4 regions of the Flaviflagellibacter deserti genome follow, and region 2 is predicted to be linked to each of the others. Evidence: predicted binding sites of a transcription regulator. Region 2 holds the regulator's gene; each other region holds the start of a gene.
The links. Region 2 encodes PhoB, which activates phosphate uptake and scavenging genes when phosphate is short. Its sites were predicted from a motif close to TGTCATNNANCTGTCAT; they were not measured.

Region 1 (5,217 bases), on a different contig from region 2:
GTCGCGCGTCCGTGCCAGCCGGGGTGCGGTATGGGCTAGCGTCATCGCGTATGCGACGACGGCGAGAATAGCTGACAGGTGCAGCCGTTCGGCGATAAGCCAGACGGCGAAGGTCGTGCTGAATTGAAGGATCGTCGCGCCGAGCGTCCCTGCCGTGAATGGTGCGAGACGCAGGTAGATGCGGGCGACGAGCACGCCGAAGATGACGCCGCCGGGCACCGAGATCAGCAGCGTCGGAACCAGGCTGACCGGGCTTTCCGGCGTCGCGGCGGCAAAGGCGAGGGCGGCATTGAAGATCAGCAGCGCCGAGGCGTCGTTCAGCAGGCTCTCGCCGCGCAGGATCGTGAGGACGCGGTGCGGCAGATCTAGCTTGCCGAAGATCGCGGCGGCCGCTGCCGCATCGGGCGGCGAGACGATGGCGCCGAGCGCGATGGCCGCGGCGATTGGCAGGCCGGCAAGGCTCCAGCCGATGACCGCAACGACGGCCGTGGTCAGCAGCACGGCGATGAAGGCCAGCGAGAACAAGGGACGCCAGTTGCGGACGAGATCGCGCGGCGACTGATCGAAGGCAGCACTGAGGAGTGCGGGCGCGATGAAGAGGGCGAGCGCGAGATGCGGCTCGATCGTGACCTGCGGCGTGCCGGGAACGGCCGCGACCGCCGCGCCCGTGACCGCGAGCATGGTCGCGTAGGGAACGTTCATCCAGCGCGCGACCTGGAGCAGCGCGACGGCGATCAGAAGAAGGATGATGGTGCTCTCGAAGAGAGCCATGCGGCGGGGGTCCAGCGGTCGTTAGAGACGTATAAAGTGGTCCTCACCCGAATTGCGAGCCTCTTCCTATGTTGACTCCGGCAACATAGACCATATCCTCCGCCCGCTTTTCGGAGTGGAATGATGGAAGCGGTCGAGGAAGTCCGGCAATTCAACCGATTCTATACCAAGCTGGTCGGTTTGCTCGACGAGCATCTCGTGGAGAGCGAATACACCCTGGCCGAGGCGCGCGTTCTCTATGAGCTTGCCCGGCAGGATGCTCGGACGGCGGCCGATCTTTCGCGCGAGCTCGGCGTGGACAAGGCGCACCTCAGCCGGCTGCTTGGCCGTTTGCGCGCGGCGGGGTTGGTCGAGACCGAGACGAGCCCGCGGCATGCCAAGCACCAGCTGCTTTCGCTGACCCGTGCCGGAAGGAGCGCATTCGCATCGCTCGAACGGAGAACGGTGTCGCAGATCGAGGCATTGCTCGCGCCGCTCGACGATGCGGGACGCGAGCGGCTGACGGCTTCGATGAGGACAGTGCGCGGTCTGCTCGGCGCGGAGCCGCCGACGAAAGGCGAGGTCGCGCTGCACCCTCCGGAGCCGGGCGATTTCGGCTGGATCATCCATCGCCAGACCCTTCTTTACGCTGGAGAGCAGGGATGGGACGGAAGTTACGAGACGCTGGTCGCCGGGATCATCGGCGGGTTCGACCCTTCGGCGGATCGTGCCTGGATCGCCGAATGCCGAGGCGAGATCGTCGGTTCCATCTTCCTAATGCGCGGCGACGAACCGGGGGTGGCGAAGCTTCGTCTTCTATATGTCGAGCCGTGGGCGCGCGGGCTCGGCGTCGGTTCGCGACTGGTCGCGACCTGCATGGAGGAGGCACGGCAGCTTGGATACCGGACGTTGACGCTCTGGACGGTAAGCCTCTTGACCTCGGCCCGACGGATCTATGAGGCAAAGGGCTTCCGCCTGGTGGCGGAGGAGACACGGTCGCGTTTCGGCACGCTCCTGACCGAGCAGACCTGGACGCTCGATCTATGATGCCTATTTGTCCGGCCCCCTGAAGAAGCCCAGCATGCGAAGGAACATATAGGTCAGCGCCGAGGCCCCGATCGCGACAAAGCACGCGGCCATCGTGCCTTCGATGGAATTCGCGAACGGCAGGCCGCCGGTGTTCATGCCGAAAATGCCGGTGACGAGCGTCGCCGGCAGCAGCAAGGTCGTCATGATCGACAGGACGTAGAGGTTCTGATTGGTGCGCTGGTTGGCGCGGAGATCCAGTTCGTCGCGCAATAGCTGTGTCTGACCCTTCACCTGCATCACGTCGGCTTCGAGCGAGGCGGCGCGCTGGACGAGACGGCCGATGATCGGCTGCAACGGTTCGGGCAGGTCCTCGTCCTCGTCCAGACGGGTGAAGACGCTGTGCAGGCCATGCAGGTGGCGGCCGGCCTGGACGGCGCGGCGGCGCATCAGCGGCAGCGTGCGCGCGGCGGGCTCGCGGTCCTCCTCAAGCAGCGCGTCCTCGATCGCCTGATGCTGCCGGACGAGGTCTCGGATGACGCCGGAGACGATCTCGAATACCGCCGATGCCATGAGATTGAGGGCGGAAGAGGCAGATTTCGGCGCGTCGCCGGCATCGATGCGGGCCTTGATGACGTCGGCGCAGCGGACCGGGTGGGTGCGCGCGGTGATCATCAGGGACGGGGTCAGCGCGAAATGGATCGCGCCGGTGTGGGCGGTCTCGGGATCTTCGAACTCGCGGGTGAAATCGTGGATGACGCAGGCGATGGCACCCTGGTCGGCCCATGCGCGCTGGTCGTCGTCGCGGGAGAGCAGGATGTCGCGAGCGGTGTCAGGCAGCGGCATCGCGGCGATCAGGCGGCGGGCGCGCTCGTCGGCGAGCGAGACATGGAGCCAGCGGAAGCCGCCCGGCGGAATTTCAATCGAGGCGACGCCGCTGATGTGCGAGACCCGCCCATCGACGACGTCGATACCCCAGATCAGGCCAGACCAGATGTCGGTCGTGACTTGGTCCACTTGTGCCCACCCGCACTCCGAAAGATCGAGAACACATAATGGAGAACTGCCGCGCGCGCCATGGACGCCGGCAGGAGGAGAGCGGAAGCGATTCCGCATTCGTGCAGGGTGCCCAAAACGTAAGTACAAAAATCGTTGGAAAATCAACGTCTAGAAACATGTTTATTGCAGTTTTATGACAGCCAACTTATAGCCAGCGCCTCCCTGTTGGCCGATCTGGATTTCCGTACATGCTGGGCTGGTTCCGAAAGCTGATGCCGAAGGAGGATCGCTTCTTCGAGCTGTTCACACAGCATTCGCTGATCCTTGTTTCGGGCGCCGAGGCCCTGCAGGGCATGCTGCTCGGCGGCGAAAAGGTGCCGCACTATTCGCGGATCATCATCGAGCGCGAGGACGAGGCCGACGAGATCACCCGGGAGGTGATGATTGCCGTTCGCCGGAGCTTCATCACTCCATTCGACCGCAGCGATATCCAGAGTCTGATCCAGTCGATGGATGACGCGATCGACCAGATGAAGAAGACCGTGAAGGCGACGCAGCTCTTCGAGGTCACCGAGTTCGACCCGATGATGGCAGCGATGGGCGATACGATCGCCGAAGCAGCCCGGTTGACGGCCAAGGCCGTTCCGTTGCTGAACCATGTCGGCGCCAATGCCGCCCAATTGAACCACCTCGCTGAGCAGGTGACGATCATCGAGGGCCGCGCCGACGATCTGCATGAGGAGGGGCTGAAGGCGCTCTTCCTCGCCCATCGCGACGGCAATGCGATGCCCTACGTCATAGGTTCCGAGATCTACGGCAATCTCGAACGGGTAATGGACCGGTTCGAGGACGTGGCCAACGAGATCAGCGCCATCGTCATCGAGAACGTCTAGCGGATGGGCGATATCATTCTCGCCACGCCGGTGCTTTTCGCGCTGATCGGCGTCGCGCTTCTCTTCGACTTCCTGAACGGCCTGCACGACGCCGCGAACTCGATCGCGACGATCGTCTCCACCCGGGTGCTGCGGCCCCGATACGCGGTGTTCTGGGCGGCGTTCTTCAACTTCATTGCCTTCCTGTTCTTCGGCCTGCATGTCGCGCAGACGCTCGGCACCGGCATCATCGATCCCGGCATCGTCGATCCGGCGGTGATCTTCGCGGCGTTGGTCGGTGCGATCGTCTGGAATGTCGTGACCTGGCTGCTCGGCATTCCCTCGTCGAGCTCGCATGCGCTGATCGGAGGATTGGTCGGCGCGGGCGTGGCGAAAGCGGGTGGTGGGGCCGTCGTCGCCGCCGGGCTCCTGAAGACGAGCTTCGCCATCGTGCTGTCGCCGATGACGGGCTTCGTGCTTGCACTGGCGCTGGTCCTGATCGTTTCCTGGATATTCGTCCGGCAAACCCCATATGCGGTCGACAGTACGTTCCGCGTCCTGCAATTCGTCTCGGCCTCGCTCTATTCGCTGGGGCACGGTGGCAACGACGCCCAGAAGACGATGGGCATCATCGCCGTGCTGCTCTATTCGCAGGGGCAACTCGGCTCGGAGTTCCATGTGCCACTGTGGGTCGTCCTGACTTGCCAGGCGGCGATGGCGCTCGGCACGCTCTGCGGCGGCTGGCGCATCGTTCATACGATGGGATCGAAGATCACCCGGCTGACGCCGATGCAGGGGTTCTGCGCCGAAACCGGCGGCGCGATCACTTTGTTCATGGCTACGGGACTCGGTATTCCCGTATCGACAACCCATACGATTACCGGCGCTATCATCGGTGTGGGCGCCGCCAGGCGAATGACTGCGGTCCGCTGGGGCGTGGCGCGCCATATTGTTGTGGCTTGGGTGCTGACACTACCGGCGGCGGCTGTGATCGCTGCCGGGTCGTATATTATAGTAGACAAATTGAGTTGAACCGCTCTCGGCGATTCGTCTGCGTGCCATGTTTTTGAGGTGACCCGCCAATTGATGCCTGAGCCTACCCCCGAACCGCTGCACCAGATCGGTGCGCTGCCCATCCAGAAGGAGGGCGGGCGCATTCGCGTGCTCCTCGTCACGACGCGGACGACCCGGCGGTGGACCATCCCGAAGGGCTGGCCGATGAAGGGGCTCAAGGATCACGAGGCGGCCGCGCAGGAAGCGCTGGAAGAGGCCGGCATCGAGGGCAGGATCGAGAAGGATGCGCTCGGTACCTACCTCTACTGGAAGAGGCGCGAGACGCATTTCGATCTCTGTCAGGTCACCGTGTATCTGATGAAGGTCGAGAAGGACCTCAACAATTATCGGGAGCAGGACGAGCGGGAGAAGCGCTGGTTCGAGATCGAGGAGGCCGCGCTTCTCGTCGAGCCCGAGCTTTCGAGCCTGATCCTCGGCCTGTCGGGAAAATAGCAAGCGCGTGGCCGAAGCCGCGCGCTTGCTATTGCGAGGCTGGTTCAGCCCGCCGGGATCGCGC
Region 2 (5,217 bases):
CCGTGCCCAAGCAGATCGCCCGTCGCCACGCTCGGCATCTCGGCAAGACGATCGGCATCGTATCGTGCATAGGCACGCAGCCGATCAGGAGCCTCGAAGTCGACCACCAGCATGTCGATGGCACCGTTCGAACGGGTCTGCAGCTGGAAGCGGCCGTCGATCTTCAGCGACGAACCGAGCAGAACCGTCAGCGCCACGGCCTCGCCGAGCACCTTCGACACAACCGGCGGATAGTCGTGGCGATTCAGAACGCTGTCGATGGACGGGCCGAGGCGCACGACACGCCCCCGGACATCCAGACCCTCGACCTGGAACGGCAAAATATGATCGTCGGTACTCTCAAGCATCCACGCCTCTAATAAGGGTCAGGCCTGGATCGCGTCGAAGCACCAGGCGAGGACGCCCTTCTGCGCATGAAGCCGATTCTCGGCCTCGTCGAACACGGCCGATTGCGGTCCGTCCATGACCTCTGCGGTGACTTCCTCACCCCGGTGCGCAGGCAGGCAATGCATGAAGATGGCGTCTCGGGATGCCGCCTTCAACAGCTTGCTGTTCACCTGATAGGGCTGCAGCAGGTTATGGCGCCGCTCCTTCTCGCCATCTCCCATCGAAACCCAGGTATCGGTGAGGATACAGTCAGCGCCGTCGACCGCCTCGAAAGCATCGCTGGTGAGTTCGACCGCCGCGCCCTCACCCTTTGCCCAGGCGACAAGCTCGTTGCTCGGGGCGAGTTCCGGCGGGGTAGCAATGCGAAGCGTGAAATCGAGCCGAGCCGCGGCGTGTACCCAGGAGGCGAGGACATTGTTGGAGTCACCGGTCCAAGCGATCGTCCGACCCTTGATCGAGCCGAGCCGCTCCTCGAACGTCATCAGGTCAGCCATTACCTGGCAGGGATGCGACGTCTTCGTCAGGCCGTTTATCACCGGCACTGTGGCATGGCGCGCAAGTTCCTTAAGCGCATCGTGCTTCAGGATGCGGATCATGATTCCATCGACATAGCGCGACATCACCCGCGCGGTGTCCTCGATAGCCTCGCGCTCGCCGAGCTCGATTTCCTTGCCTGTCACCATCAAGGGCGAACCGCCGAGTTCGCGGACGCCGACATCGAAAGACATGCGGGTGCGAAGCGACGGCTGTTCGAAGACGAGCGCGATGACCCGGCCGTCCAGAGGACGGTCCTTCGCGGCCTCGGGCGTCCGGCGGCGGGCTTTCATCGCCTTGCCGGCGTCGAGAATGGTGCGGAGCGTCGATCCAGTGAAATCGGACAGATCGAGGAAGTGGCGGGGAGCAGTCACGGTCGGTCTTTCTATTCAGCCGCGCTGAGGCCCTGAGCGAGCCTCTTGTCGAGAGCGTCGAGGGCTTCGTCCATGCGTTCGACGGCAAGCGCCATCTCGTCGTCGCTGACGATCAAGGGCGGGAGGAGGCGCACGACATTGTCGCCGGCCGGCACCGTCAGCACATGCGCATCGACGAATGCCGAAACTACCTCGCCCGGAGGGATCAGGCATTTGAGGCCAAGCATCAGGCCCTCGCCACGCAGTTCTTCAACGATGTTCGGGTGGCGGTCGACGAGCGCACCGAGCTTCTGCTTCAGCACCAGCCCCTTGCGGCGAACCTCTTTGAGAAAAGCGGGTTCAAGCACCACGTCGAGCACGGCATTGCCGACGGCCATCGCGAGCGGATTGCCGCCGAAGGTGGTGCCGTGCGAACCGGCGGTCATGCCGGAGGCCGCTTTCGCGGTGGCCACGCAGGCGCCGACGGGAAATCCGCCGCCGAGCCCCTTCGCCAGCGCCATGATGTCCGGAGCGACACCCGACAATTCATAAGCGAAGGCATGGCCGGTGCGGCCGATGCCGGTCTGAACCTCATCATAGATCAGCAGCAGATCGCGCTCGTCGCATATCTCGCGCAAACGGCGCAGGAACGCGGCGGGCACCTCGCGAATGCCGCCCTCGCCCTGGACAGGCTCGATTATGATCGCGGCCGTCTCGGGAGTAATCGCGGCAAGCAGAGCCTGCTCGTCGCCGGGCGCGACATGATCGAAGCCCGGGACTTCCGGGCCGAAACCGTCGAGATGCTTCGGATTGCCGCCCGCGGAAATGGTCGCCAGAGTCCGGCCGTGGAAAGCGCCGTTGAAGGCGACGATCCGCCAGCGTTCGGGATGACCCGAATAGCTATGGTATTTGCGGGCCATCTTGATGGCGGCTTCGTTGGCTTCGGCACCCGAGTTCGTGAAGAACACGGTGTCGCCGAAGCTCGCCGCCACGAGCCGCGTCGCCAACCGCTCGCCGTCCGGTATCTTATAGAGATTGGACGTGTGCCAGAGCTTACCGGCCTGCTCGCGCAGCGCCTCGACGAGATGCGGATGGCAATGGCCGAGGGCATTCACCGCGATGCCGGCGCCGAAATCGAGATATCGCTCGCCTGTGACCGTGGTCAGCCACGCTCCTTCGCCATGCTCGAAAGCAAGGTCGGTACGCGCGAAGACGGGAAGCAAAGCGGAGCTCACGGGCGCCTCGGTAAAGTGTGGCCTAAAAAGCGCAGAGGCGCCGCCCAGCAGAGCGGCACCTCCGGAAAGCGCCGATTTTACGGGCCGACCGTGCAGTGTCAATGACGGCTAGAGCCCTGAGTTCTCAGGCGATGAATCGGAATGCGAGCAGAGTTTTCCCGACCTGTGGGGAAAACACCCCGTTCTCCTTTCGGACTCTTGCGGCCGAGTCAGCCGATCATGTAGTTTACCAATCGTTAAGCACGATATCTCGTGTGAGACGGAATTTCAGCTACTATGGACGGTATATCCGGTCCAGGCTTGGTGTTGAACCGGCTGGATCCACCCGTTCGGATTCCGCCTCGCCGATACAATGGAGCCGCGCTGATGAACTGGACGGATGAGCGTGTTGAGCTTCTCAAGAAGCTCTGGAGCGATGGGTTGAGCGCGAGCCAGATCGCTGCTGAACTCGGCGGTATCACGCGCAATGCTGTCATAGGCAAGGTTCACCGCCTCGGCCTTTCCGGTCGCGCCAAGGCTGTTCAAAGCACCGCTCCCCGCCCGCGCAAGCCTCGCGCGCCGTCGCATCCGTCGATGGTTTTCCGCACTGCCGGTGCGACCGCGCTGGCTCCGGTCCGCACGGTCGATCTCGACATCGAGCCGATCATCCAGCGCGCACCGCGCCCTATGCTGGAGCCGGTCTCCTGCGAGCGCGTGACCATCATGGATCTGCGCGAATGCATGTGCCGCTGGCCGATCGGCGACCCCGGCAGCGAGAGCTTCCGCTTCTGCGGAACCCGCTCCAATATGGGCTCGTCCTATTGCAGCTATCACGCGACCATCGCCTATCAGCCGGCGAGCGATCGCCGCCGCCGTGCGGTCGCCTGATCGCAGCGAGCAGAACCAAAAAATAGGCCGCGCGATGCGCGGCCTATTTAGTTCAGAAGAAGATATCAGCAGAAGGCATCAGCCCGCGCGGGCAAAGCGCTCGTCGAAGCTGTAGCCGGAGCCGCGCACTGTGCGGATCGGATCCTGGCGGCGGCCGCGATTGATCACCTTGCGCAGGCGACCGACGTGGACGTCCACCGTGCGTTCGTCGATATAGACATCGTGGCCCCAGACACCGTTGAGCAATTGCTCGCGGGAGAAGACGCGGCCGGGAGTCTGCATCAGGAATTCTAGGAGGCGGAACTCGGTCGGGCCGAGCTCCAGTTCGCGACCGCCGCGGCGGACACGGCGCGTTTCGCGATCAAGCTCGATATCGCCGGCCTTCAGTTGCGAAGCGATGTGATCCGGCTTGACGCGGCGCAGCAGGCTCCGCACGCGAGCGACCAATTCCGGCACCGAGAACGGCTTCACGACATAGTCGTCGGCGCCGGTGGCCAGACCACGCACGCGCTCGGTCTCTTCGCCGCGCGCGGTCAGCATGATGATCGGGAGACGTTCCGTCTCCGGCCGAGCGCGGAGGCGACGGCAGAGTTCAATGCCGGACAGGCCCGGCAGCATCCAGTCGAGCAGAACGAGATCCGGAACCCGTTCACGAAGCCTGGTTTCGGCCTCGTCACCGCGAGCGACGCTTTCGACGTCATAGCCTTCCGCTTCGAGATTGTACCGGAGGAGGAGCGTCAATGGCTCCTCGTCCTCCACGATCATGACCCGTGCGGACATCCTGTTCTCAATCCTCGCCGAACGAGATCGTCGTGGTGCTCGTCAGATCACCCTTCGGACGCTCGTCGATTAACGGCTCGCCGACCGCCAGATAGTGGATCGTCTCGGCGATGTTGGTGGCGTGATCGCCGATGCGCTCGATGTTCTTCGCGCAGAACAGGAGATGGGTGCAGAACCCGATATTGCGCGGGTCTTCCATCATGTAGGTCAGGAGTTCGCGGAACAGCGAGGTGTAGATCGCATCGATCTCGCCGTCGCGCTTCCAGACCTGGAGGGCGCGGGTCGCGTCACGGCGGGAATAGGCGTCCAGCACTTCCTTGAGCTGGCCGAGCACAAGTTCGCCCATGTGGTCGACGCCACCGGCAAGCTTCGGCGGCTGCAGCTGCCCCTCGAGGGCGACCACGCGCTTGGCGATGTTCTTGGCCAGATCGCCGATGCGCTCGAGATCGTTCGAGACACGAAGCGCGGCGACGACCTCGCGGAGGTCGACCGCCATCGGCTGGCGCTTGGCGATCGTGAGAACTGCCTTCTCCTCGACCGCGTGCTGCAGACTGTCGATGACGCGGTCGCGCTCGATGATCCGCTGGGCGGCGGCTAGGTCACGCGACAACAGCGCGGAAATCGATTCCCCGACCAGTTGCTCGGCGAGACCGCCCATCTCCGCGATCATCTCGCTGAGGGACTTCAGGTCCTCGTCGAACTCTTTCGAGGTGTGCTGTGTCATCATAGCGCCGGTTCCTCTAGTGCGGCCCTCTTAAGAGGGATCAATGACGCTTCGATGACATCGAGGGAAGCGCATTTCGCGCCTCCAGTCACTCATCGGCGCGGGTATTCAGAACTGCGGTAAACCGCGCCCCCCCTCCGGAAGGGCTTTCGATCAGGAGTCGACCGCGGTGGCGGGCCATGATGTGCTTGACGATGGCAAGCCCGAGACCCGTCCCTCCCTTCTCCCGACTCTCGCCGACATCGACGCGATAGAAGCGTTCGGTCAGGCGGGGCAGATGCTCCGGCGGAATGCCCGGCCCATAATCCTGCACGGAGATCCGGATCTCCGGTCCGGT
Region 3 (5,217 bases), on a different contig from region 2:
TCGCCGTAGTTCGACGCCGCGTCCGTGAACAGGCGAACGGCCGCCTGCGGGTTCGGCTTCACGGCCGTGCCGGGAATGCCTTCGAGATAATACGAGCCGAGCCAGACCAGCGCATTGGAGACGTAGGGCGCATTGCTGCGGCCTTCGGGGCTGTCGGAGGCATCGTCGCCGGCCTTGTTCACCAGCTCGCGGAAATATTCGAACGCCTTGAGGTCGTCATGGCTGACACCGTCGCCCTCGGCATACATCCGGCCGAGCATCCACTGAGCGCCGGCATGCCCCTGCCCAGCCGCGAACTGCAGAGCCGATAGAGCCGAGGCCTTGTCACCCGCACGATAGGCATTGCGGGCCCGGTTAAAGGCATCGAGCGGCGAGCTGTCCGAAACGGGAGCGGACGACGCGGCGGTTCCGAGCGCCGTCGCATCGAACAGCCCACCCGCCGGATCGGCGCCGGTAATGGCCGCCGACCCCGCTGGAGCGGAAGTCGCCGGCGGCGCGTCAGGGGTCGAAGCCGTGCCGTCGAAGGCAAGGGCCATGTCGTTCGAGCCACTCTCGAACGGCAGCGGGGTTCCGTCGCTCGACCGGCCGACGTCGAAAGCCAACGCCGGACCGGCCGCGAAGACGGCCACAAACAAAGAGGCTTTAGCGCTGGCGCTAAATATCCGCATAACAGCGTGTCTCATGCTTTGCGCCTGGATGGGTGACGGCGCCGTTACGCGCCGGCCCTACGCCCTGGGCGAACTTCCACAAAGCCCCAGACCCAAACCCTGTCTCACGCGGCGTCCACTGCGCCTTGCGAGCCTCCAATTCTTCCGCCGACAACCGGACTTCGAGGCGGCCTTCGACCGCGTCGATGTCGATGATGTCGCCGTCACGGATCAGAGCGATCGGGCCGCCGACCGCTGCCTCCGGCCCAACATGGCCGATGCAGAAGCCGCGGGTTGCCCCCGAGAAGCGACCGTCGGTAATCAAAGCCACCTTGTCGCCCATTCCCTGACCGTAGAGCGCCGCAGTCGTCTGCAGCATCTCGCGCATGCCCGGACCGCCCTTCGGACCCTCGTATCGGATCACCAGGACTTCGCCCTCTTTGTAGGAGCGATTATTGACAGCCTCGAAGCAGGCTTCCTCATTGTCGAAGCACCGGGCCGGACCCGAGAACTTCTGATTTTTCAGGCCCGCAACCTTCACGATCGCGCCGTCCGGCGCCAAGTTGCCGGACAGGCCGACGACGCCGCCGGTGGGCGTAATGGGCTTGTTCGCGGGCATGACGACATCCTGCTGATCGTTCCAGCGAACCTTGCTCATGTTCTCGGCGATAGTGCGGCCGGAAACTGTCAAACATTCGCCGTGCAGGAATCCGTGATCGAGGAGTGTCTTCATGATCAGCGGCACGCCGCCGACCTCGAAGAGATCCTTCGCCACATAACGGCCACCCGGCTTCAGGTCGGCGATGTACGGCGTCTTCTTGAAGATTTCGGCGACGTCGAACAGATCGAAGTCGATGCCGATCTCGTTCGCCATGGCCGGGAGATGCAGCGCCGCATTGGTCGAGCCGCCGGTCGCGGCGACCACGGTCGCGGCGTTCTCCAGCGCCTTCTTGGTGACGATGTCGCGCGGACGGATGTTGCGGGCGATGAGCTCCATGATCTGTTCGCCGGCGGTCATGCAGAACCGGTCGCGGATTTCGTAAGGAGCAGGCGCACCGGCCGAATAAGGCAGCGCCAGGCCGATCGCCTCGGAGACGGTCGCCATCGTATTGGCGGTGAACTGCGCGCCGCAGGCGCCGGCCGAGGGACAGGCGACGGATTCGAGCTCATCGAGATCCTCGTCCGACATCGCGCCGACCGAATGCTTGCCGACCGCCTCGAACAAATCCTGCACCGTGACCGGCTGGCCGCGGAACGAACCCGGCAGGATCGAGCCGCCATAGATAAAGATCGACGGCACGTTGAGGCGGAGCATCGCCATCATCATGCCCGGCAGGGACTTGTCGCAGCCGGCGAGGCCGACGAGCGCGTCGTAGGAATGGCCGCGCATGGTGAGCTCGACCGAGTCAGCGATGACCTCGCGGGACGCCAGCGAGGACTTCATGCCCTCATGGCCCATCGCGATGCCGTCGGTGACGGTGATGGTGCAGAATTCGCGCGGGGTGCCGTTGGCAGCCGCGACGCCCTTCTTCACCGCCTGCGCCTGACGCATCAGCGAAATGTTGCAGGGGGCGGCCTCGTTCCAGCAGCTCGCCACGCCGACCAGCGGCTGGTGAATCTGCTCCTTCGTGAGGCCCATCGCGTAGAGGTATGAGCGATGGGGGGCGCGGGTCGGTCCCTCCGTCACATGGCGGCTGGGAAGATTGTTCTTCTGAAAAACCTTGGCGTCCATCTCTGTCCTTCGCGCGCTGCTTTAGCACACGTACGCAACCCGTTGAATGGACGACCGTTTTATGCCTCGACGGCTCACCTGAGGAGCGGCCGTCCTGGCCCCGCTCAAGCTGGTCACGACATGCGTCTTCCTCTATGGCGCAATTGGGGCAAATGTCTCTTAACGCGGAGCCTCTGGAAGCAATTCGGCAACAGCGTTGCGGAAGTGTCACACGACTGTTTCGACCCTTCCGGACCGCTCCCTTGCGGGCCCGAGATCCGGCATCTCCGCCACCGTCCGAAAGTCCTACGCGGGTCGTCCGCTCGTCATCAAATCGGGAGAGGTTCGCGCTACTGAAAACCCGATTTGGAGGTCGGACCATGATCCTTCGCACGATTCTCGCCGCCTCGGTCGCCGTGGCAGCCTTCACGGCCCCTGCCCTCGCCCAGGGGAAGACGCTCAACGGCCAGCGCGCGCTCGTCATCGCCCATCGCGGCACTCCGGGCTATCTCCCCGACCACACCCTCGAGGGTTATACCAAGGCCATCGAGATGGGCGCCGACTTCATCGAGCCCGACCTCGTCGTGACCAAGGATGGCGTACTGGTCGCCCGCCACGAACCGATGCTCGGTGGCACGACGGACGTTGCCGACCGTCCGGAATTCGCCGCCCGCAAGCGCACGCTCAACATCGATGGCATCCCGACCGAGGACTGGTTCGCCAGCGACTTCACCCTTGCCGAGATCAAGACGCTGCGCGCCAAGCAGCCGTTGGCCGAGCGCGACCAGAGCTTCAACGGCAAGTTCCTGGTGCCGACCTTCCAGGAGGTGATCGACCTCGCCAAGGAGCAGAGCCAACGCACCGGCCGCACGATCGGCATCGCGCCCGAGACCAAGCACCCGACCTTCCACACCGCGATGGGCCTGCCGATCGAGGACCGCCTCGTCGAGACGCTGCAGAAGGCCGGCTGGACCGAGAAGAGCTCGCCGGTGATCATCCAGAGCTTCGAGACGGCGAATCTCAAATATCTGCGCGGCAAGACGAACGTCCGCCTGGTCCAGCTCGTCGACGGCAGCTCGACCGACGCGCAGGCAAGAACACCGCCGAACCGCCCTATGTGAAGCCGTACGATTTCGTCGTCACCGGCGACAAGCGGACCAACAACGACATCCTGACCGCCGACGGCCTCAAGGAAGTCGCGACCTATGCCGACGGCATCTCGCCGTGGAAGGCCTATCTGATCCCGAACGTCCCGGTCGATGCGAACGGCGACGGCAAGCCGGACGATCTCAACGCCGACGGCAAGATGGACGAGCGCGACAAGGTGGCGGCGAAGCCGACCGACGTCGTGAAGAACGCGCACGCGACGGGCCTTTTCGTCCAGACCTGGACGTTCCGCAGCGAACCGCGCCGGCTGGCCTCGACCTATAACGGCGATCCGGCCGCCGAATACCGCGCCTTCCTCGACATCGGCGTGGACGGCATCTTCAGTGATTTCGCCGACCAGGCCGTCGCCGCGCGCAACAACGCGACGAACTGAGCAAACGGCCGTACCGCTTCCCGGCGGTACAGCCCCGTCTCGTCTGATTGCAGTATCGGGATTGTGGGACGCTTTGCCTGCACCCCGGATGGTTGAGCGCGGCCTATTCCTTGCGCGGGTCAACCGGCCGGTTGGACGCCGTGGGCCGCGGCTCCTCGAGGAGCGCCTTCAGTTCGGCGAGCTTGTCGTTGACGAGCCAGCCGTAATAATTCTCCTCCGGCAAGGCGCGCCCGGCCTTCGCCGCAAGAGCGGCCGCGCGTTCCTCCGACCCGCCGGTATTGTAGAGCGTCGCGGTGATGCCCGGGTTCTTGGAGATGTCGACATTGGCGATCGTCTTGTAGTCGTCGATCGCGCGACGGATGATCGCCGCCATGTAGGCGAGCGACTTGTCGGGGTCCATGATCGCCGAATAGACGTCCGCCGCCTTGCCCGCATCGAGCTTGGGATAGCCTGACGTCTTCGCCACCATGTCCGACAGCATCAGGGCCGTCAGCGGGTTCTCCTGCCCGAGCCCGAAAGTCTGGCCAGCGAAGAAGGGCTGGAAGAATACCGCGCTGAAGCGATTGTTCGGGAAAGCGGTTCCACCGACGGTGCGGCCTCGGAACGTCTTGTCCCAGACATCTTCGCGGCAGGACCAAAGCTTGTAGGAATCCGTAAGGTCGGCGCACTTCTTGAATTCGGGTCGCGTCGCGAAGTCCAGGACGGATTCGCTGCCGTAGCCGAAGCGGAAGCTGTCGCCGGCGTAAGAGACGGCCTTGATGTAATAGGTCTGCAGCCGGTCGTAAGCGTCGACATTGTATGTATGTTCGCCGACGATGGCGCCGATCATGTGGATCGGATCGATCCCATAAGTGGCGGCCGTCGACTTGATCTTCGAGATCAGCGTCTTGTCGTGCGCCAGAAGGTCGATGACCTTGTCGTACTTCTCGTCGAACGTGGTCTTGCCGGCCTTCGTCCGCGCGACGGAACCGCCCGGCACCTTGGGCTGCTCCTTGTTCCGATTTCCTTCCGGCACGACCAGAGGCCCGGCAGATGCCACCGAAGACATTGTCGCGCACGCGAAGACGAGGGCTACTGCCAGCAGGATACGTTTCAAGTTTTCCGTGTCCCTGGCACCCGGTTCGCTTACGGCCTCTTTAAGAAGTCACCGCAAACGCGAGTCTGGTTCGATGGTTCTGAACTTTTTGCAGAGACCGAGTCCGAACGCGAGCGACTTGCGAGCGCTCGCGACAGACCGGCGGTCTACGTGATGAAAAGGAGACAGATCAGGGGGATAAACCCTTCAGGCCACAACCTTTAGTCGCTCCAATGCATCCGCC
Region 4 (5,217 bases), on a different contig from region 2:
GTCTCGCCGTTCGCGGCGCTCGCGACCTGCGGACCGGAAGGCCTCGACTGCTCGCCACGCGGCGATCTCGGCGGCTTCGTCCGCATCCACGACGAGAAGACGTTGATGATGCCAGACCGGCGCGGCAATAACCGCATCGACTCGCTCAGGAACATCGTCCGCGACCCGCGCACCGCCTTCATGTTCATGATCCCCGGCCACGGCAACGCGATCCGCGTCAACGGCCGCGCCGAGATCAGCGTCGACCCGGACTTGCTCGCCTCCTTCTCCGTCGACGGCAAGGCGCCGCGCTCGGTGATCGTGATGCATGTCGACGAGGTCTACTTTCAGTGCGCCCGCGCGATCGTCCGCTCGGAACTCTGGAACCCGGCCCGCCATATCGACCCGAAGAGCTTGCCGACGCCCGGCGAAATGCTGCTGGTAATGAGCGAAGGACGTGTCGGCGGCGAGGAATACGACGCCGCGTGGAACGCGCGGGCTCAGGCGAGCTTGTGGTGACAGCGTATCCCGGACCGTGCACGGCAAAGCCGTGTCACGTGATCCGGGATCCAGCGCCTATGTACGCCGCAGGCGCTCTATAGCTGAAGAGCTTCGCGAGTATGCGCTGGGTCCCGGATCACGCGATGGGCTTCGTCCACGCGGACCGGGAGACGCCTAGATAAACTTCGCCCTGATTCTCTGGCTGAGCACGTCCAGCAGCGACACCGTCACAATGACGATGAGCAGCACCGCGCCGGCCTGCTGATATTCGAACGAGCGCATGACCTCGTTGAAGGTCATGCCGATGCCGCCGCCGCCGACGATGCCGAGTACGGTGGCCGAACGGACGTTCGATTCGAAGCGGTAGAGCGTGAATGAGATCCAGAGCGGCAGGACCTGCGGGATGACGCCGAAGACGATCTCCTGCAGCTTGGTCGCGCCGGTGCCGCGAATACCCTCGACCGGGCCGTGATCGATGGCCTCGACCGCTTCCGAGAACAGTTTGGCGATGATGCCGGTCGTGTGCAGGAACAGCGCGAGCACGCCGGCAAACGGGCCGAGGCCGACGGCGGCGATGAAGATCAGCGCGAAGACAAGTTCGTTGATGGCTCGAAGCGCGTCCATCAGGCGGCGCATCGGAAAGGTGATCCAGACCGGCGCGATGTTCGACGAGCAGAGCAGCGCGCACGGAATGCCGAGGATGACGGCAAGGAGCGTGCCCCAGATGGCGATCGCCAACGTTTCGAGCATGCCCTTCATATAGAATTCCCACTCATGGAAGTCGGGCCGGAAAAAGTCCTTGCCCAGTTCCGCCATGTTGCCGCTGTCCTTGATGAGCTGCGCCGGGTTCATCTCCGCCGAATGCCAGGCCCAGACCAGGACCGCGACCCCGATTCCCGCGCCGACGGTTTGTGTGAGGATCGAAAGGACGGAGCGCGGCGGCACCGGCATGGTCGGCGCGGGCGTCATCAAGGTCGAGCTCATCGTCGCGATCTCCGTATCAAAAAAGGAGGGACCCGTGGGTCCCTCCAAGCCTCCGGGGACAGTCCGGATTACATGTTCGGGACGCTGGCCATCAGCTTGTCGAGCGCGGCGAGCTGCGCGTCGATCTCGGCGACCTTCTTGGCCTTTTCGTCGGCGGCGAGCTTGTCGTCGTTCTGCGCCTTCAGCTTGTTCTTGAAGAGCTCGAGCTGACGGATCGGATAGAGCTGCGCGTTCGACGACGCGACGAACGGACCCCAGCCATCGGACGTGGTCTTCAGGATATCGCGGGCGCGGGTGACTTCTTCAGCCGAGCCGAGACGGCCATAGCCGAGGAAGAAGGCGTAGACCTTCGCCTTGACGTCGGCCGGGAGGTCCGAGCGCCAGACGATCGGGTCGGACGGGATGAGCGGTGAGCGCCAGATTTCCTTCAGCTTCTCGAAGTCCGCCGTGCGGTTCAGCTTCAGACGGTCCATGCTCTCAGTGTTGTTGGTCGCGACGTCGACCTGGCCGTTGGCGACGGCGAGGGCGTTGCCCTCATGGTTCGAAACCACGACGCGCTTGAAGCAGGTGTTCGGATCGGTCTTGTTGAGGGCGAACACGTAGTAGCTCGGGACGAGGTTGCCCGAGGTCGAATTCGCGTCGCCGTTGCCGAAGTTCAGGCCTTTCGAGCAGTCGAGAACGTCCTTCAGCTCGTTGAGCGCGGTGTTCGACTTGTTGGCGAGGAGGAGCGAGTAATAGCCCTTGGTGCCGTCCGGCTTGGTCGTCTGGGCGAACACTTCGCCACCGGCGCGGTCGACGGCTTCCATGGCGGCCTTGTTGCCGTACCAGGCCACGTCGACCTTCTTGAAGCGCATGCCTTCGATAACGCCGGCATAATCCTGCGCGAAGAACGCCTTCACCGGGATGCCGACGGCCTTTTCCAGGTCCTTCAGCATCGGCTCGAAGCTCTTCGAGAGAGCCGACGAGCTCTCCGTCGAGATGATGCCGAAGTTGAGCTGCTTGATCTCCTCAGCGTTCGCCGCACCGGCGAAAGCCAGCGCGGCGAGCGCGCCAATGACGAACTTCTTCATAGTGCTCTCCGTGTAAAAATCTGTCAGTTCACGCGGGCGAGTTCGGCCGCATGGTTACGCGTGACATCAATGATCGCCGGGTCCATTACCGGCGTCGCTTCGGTCTGGCCGGGCAGGATCAGTTCCTCGGCCGAGGCGCCGTAGAGTTCCGTCAGGAACGCCGGCGTAAGCTTCGCGGCGGGGCCGTCGAAGACCACTTCGCCCGCGCGCATCGCGATCACGCGGTCGAAATAGGCGCGGGCGTAATCGACCTGATGCAGCGAAACGAGGAGCGTGATGCCTTGCGTCCGGTTCAGCTTGGACAGGATTTCCATCACCCGCTTCGCCGACTTCGGGTCGAGCGAGGCGATCGGCTCGTCGGCGACGATGATCTCGGCGCGCTGGACGAGGGCACGGGCGATCGCCGCGCGCTGCTGCTGGCCGCCCGAAAGGGCCTCCGCGCGCTTGTAGATGTGCTGCTCGATGCCGACCTGAGTCATCGCCAGCCAGGCCGCCTCGCGGTCGGCGTGCTCGAACATTCCGAGCGTGCCGCGCAAAGCTGAGATGCGGCCGAGCGAGCCGACCAGCACGTTCGACAGCACCGACATCCGATTCACGAGATTGAACTTCTGGAAGATCAGGCCGATGCGGCGGCGGATGCGGCGTGCGTCGCCGGAAAGCTTGCCGTTCGACTGGATCGCCTCGCCGAACACACGGACCTCGCCGCCATCGGCATCGCCGACGAGCAGTCCGGATGCGAGACGCATCATGGTCGACTTGCCGGAGCCCGAGGCACCGATCAGCGCGACGCGCTCGCCGGCCTTGATGGAGAGCGAAATGCCGCTTACCGCGCGGACAGTTCCATAGGTCTTGGACAGACCACGAATGGCGAGTGCTTCCGTCATAGCGTTGCTGGCCCCGGTTTTCGGAGTCCTTAGAAGCCCTGCATGACGCTCGGATGACGCGAGCTTCCGGCGCGCTCTCCCTGTGGAAGAGAATGACATCCCGGCGTCATCATCCGGCCGCAGGATGGAAGGCTAAATTCAAGCGCCAATGCTCGACGCACCTTCTCACGATCTAGACCGCGCGACGGTCCAGAAAGCCTACGGCGGGTGGGCGCCAATTTATGACGCGCTGTGCGGGCCGGTCTTCCTCATCGGCCGCAAGGCCGCGGTGAAGGCGGCGCGCCAGGTCGGCGGCAAGGTGCTCGAGATCGGCGTCGGCACCGGCCTCTCCTTTCCGGATTATGACGAGACGACCGAGGTCACCGGCATCGACATCACCGAGCCGATGCTCGCAAGGGCGCGCCGCAAACTCGAAACCGGCCGCTATCCCCATATCCGCGACATCCGCATCATGGATGCGCACAATCTCGAATTCGAAGACGCGAGCTTCAACGTCGTCGTCGCGCAGTTCGTGATCACGCTCGTGGCGGACCCGGAACGCGTGCTGGACGAGGCCGCGCGCGTGTTGAGACCCGGCGGCGAGATCGTGCTGATGAGCCATCTCTATTCGGAGCAGGGCATCGGAGCTGCGATCGAGCGCTGGGTGGCCCAACGCACTCGCGCCATCGGCCTGCGGCCCGAATTTCCGTTCTCGCGCCTCGTCCGCTGGGCCGAGACCCGTTCCGACATCGAACTCGCGGAACGCCGCGATCTCGGCCCACTCTACAGCCTCGTGCGCTTCCGCAAGCTCGGCTGAACGCCGCTCACGCCCGCTTGGGCGGCGGTGTTCGCAAATCCTTCATCGAACTGTCTCCGGCCCGTCGCGAGATGTTGTTTTGGTCGTCACGATCCCATCGCGCCGCGCGGTGACGGACGATCAACACTCCAGGACGCAAGCCGATGCCCCGGCTCAACACCGAACCGTTCGCCTTTCTGAGCAAGTTCACGCCGCGCAATGCCGCGACCGTCGCTACCAGCGCCGGACGCGCCCCGATCATCTGGCTCAAGGACCGCAACGAGGTCCACGGCGAGAGCCTCGGCCAGATCGGTTCGCTCGAAGTCCGCCTCTGCCGCAGCGCCGCCGACGTGAAGCGCGCGCAAAAGCTCCGCTACAAGGTGTTCTACAAGGAAATGGCGGCGATCGCCGACGCCCGCACCTACTTCACCAAGCGCGACATCGACGCCTTCGACTCCGTCTGCGACCACCTGCTCGTCGTCGACCATGATGCCCCGCGCAAGAAGCCGTGGAAGGGTCCGAAGGTCGTCGGCACCTACCGCCTGCTCGGGCAGACCGCGGGCCGTGCCGACGGCGGCTTCTACACCGCCGGCGAATACGAGATCGAGAAGCTGATCGCCCGCCATCCGGGGCTGCGCTTCCTCGAACTCGGTCGTTCCTGCGTGCTGCCGCCATACCGCAACAAGCGCACCGTCGAGCTGCTGTGGCACGGCATCTGGGCTTACGTGGTCAAGAACCGCTTCGACGTGATGGTCGGCTGCGCGAGCTTCCCCGGCACTGACGCCAATGCGCACAGGCTTGCTCTGTCCTTCCTGCACCATTACGCGCCGGCTCCGGTCGAATGGCAGGTCTCGGCCCACGCCGCCATTCGTGCGCCGTTCGACCTGCTGCCCAAAGAGGCGGTGGACCCGAAGCATGCGATGCGTGAACTGCCGCCGCTGATGAAGGGCTATCTGCGCCTCGGCGCGATGTTCGGCCATGACGTCGTGGTCGACCGCCAGTTCGGCACGACGGACGTGATGGT

Region 1: the regulator PhoB is predicted to act here: its motif matches at 2,958-2,974, upstream of ACFPFW_RS17060 (DUF47 domain-containing protein).
Region 3: the regulator PhoB is predicted to act here: its motif matches at 2,585-2,601, upstream of ACFPFW_RS08715 (glycerophosphodiester phosphodiesterase family protein).
Region 4: the regulator PhoB is predicted to act here: its motif matches at 3,461-3,477, upstream of phnC (phosphonate ABC transporter ATP-binding protein).

What each region holds. Positions count from the first base shown of each region.
Region 1 is NZ_JBHSJF010000008.1:285,361-290,577, forward strand. Features, by position in the region: gene ACFPFW_RS17045 (cation:proton antiporter) at 1-771, opposite strand, end outside; gene ACFPFW_RS17050 (bifunctional helix-turn-helix transcriptional regulator/GNAT family N-acetyltransferase) at 892-1,797, shown strand; gene ACFPFW_RS17055 (CorA family divalent cation transporter) at 1,801-2,793, opposite strand; gene ACFPFW_RS17060 (DUF47 domain-containing protein) at 3,024-3,668, shown strand; gene ACFPFW_RS17065 (inorganic phosphate transporter) at 3,672-4,679, shown strand; gene ACFPFW_RS17070 (NUDIX hydrolase) at 4,734-5,153, shown strand; gene ACFPFW_RS17075 (VOC family protein) at 5,198-5,217, opposite strand, start outside.
Region 2 is NZ_JBHSJF010000005.1:107,171-112,387, forward strand. Features, by position in the region: gene ACFPFW_RS05315 (Hsp33 family molecular chaperone) at 1-347, opposite strand, end outside; gene argF (ornithine carbamoyltransferase) at 366-1,295, opposite strand; gene ACFPFW_RS05325 (aspartate aminotransferase family protein) at 1,307-2,509, opposite strand; gene ACFPFW_RS05330 (GcrA family cell cycle regulator) at 2,876-3,376, shown strand; gene phoB (phosphate regulon transcriptional regulator PhoB) at 3,455-4,156, opposite strand; gene phoU (phosphate signaling complex protein PhoU) at 4,164-4,883, opposite strand; gene ACFPFW_RS05345 (ATP-binding protein) at 4,969-5,217, opposite strand, start outside.
Region 3 is NZ_JBHSJF010000006.1:371,941-377,157, reverse strand. Features, by position in the region: gene ACFPFW_RS08725 (tetratricopeptide repeat protein) at 1-629, opposite strand, end outside; gene ilvD (dihydroxy-acid dehydratase) at 655-2,379, opposite strand; gene ACFPFW_RS08715 (glycerophosphodiester phosphodiesterase family protein) at 2,739-3,479, shown strand; gene ACFPFW_RS08710 (glycerophosphodiester phosphodiesterase family protein) at 3,476-3,898, shown strand; gene ACFPFW_RS08705 (DUF1402 family protein) at 4,002-4,946, opposite strand; gene ACFPFW_RS08700 (valine--tRNA ligase) at 5,181-5,217, opposite strand, start outside.
Region 4 is NZ_JBHSJF010000003.1:50,261-55,477, reverse strand. Features, by position in the region: gene ACFPFW_RS03385 (pyridoxamine 5'-phosphate oxidase family protein) at 1-498, shown strand, start outside; gene phnE (phosphonate ABC transporter, permease protein PhnE) at 655-1,464, opposite strand; gene phnD (phosphonate ABC transporter substrate-binding protein) at 1,533-2,534, opposite strand; gene phnC (phosphonate ABC transporter ATP-binding protein) at 2,558-3,418, opposite strand; gene ACFPFW_RS03365 (class I SAM-dependent methyltransferase) at 3,567-4,214, shown strand; gene olsB (l-ornithine N(alpha)-acyltransferase) at 4,358-5,217, shown strand, end outside.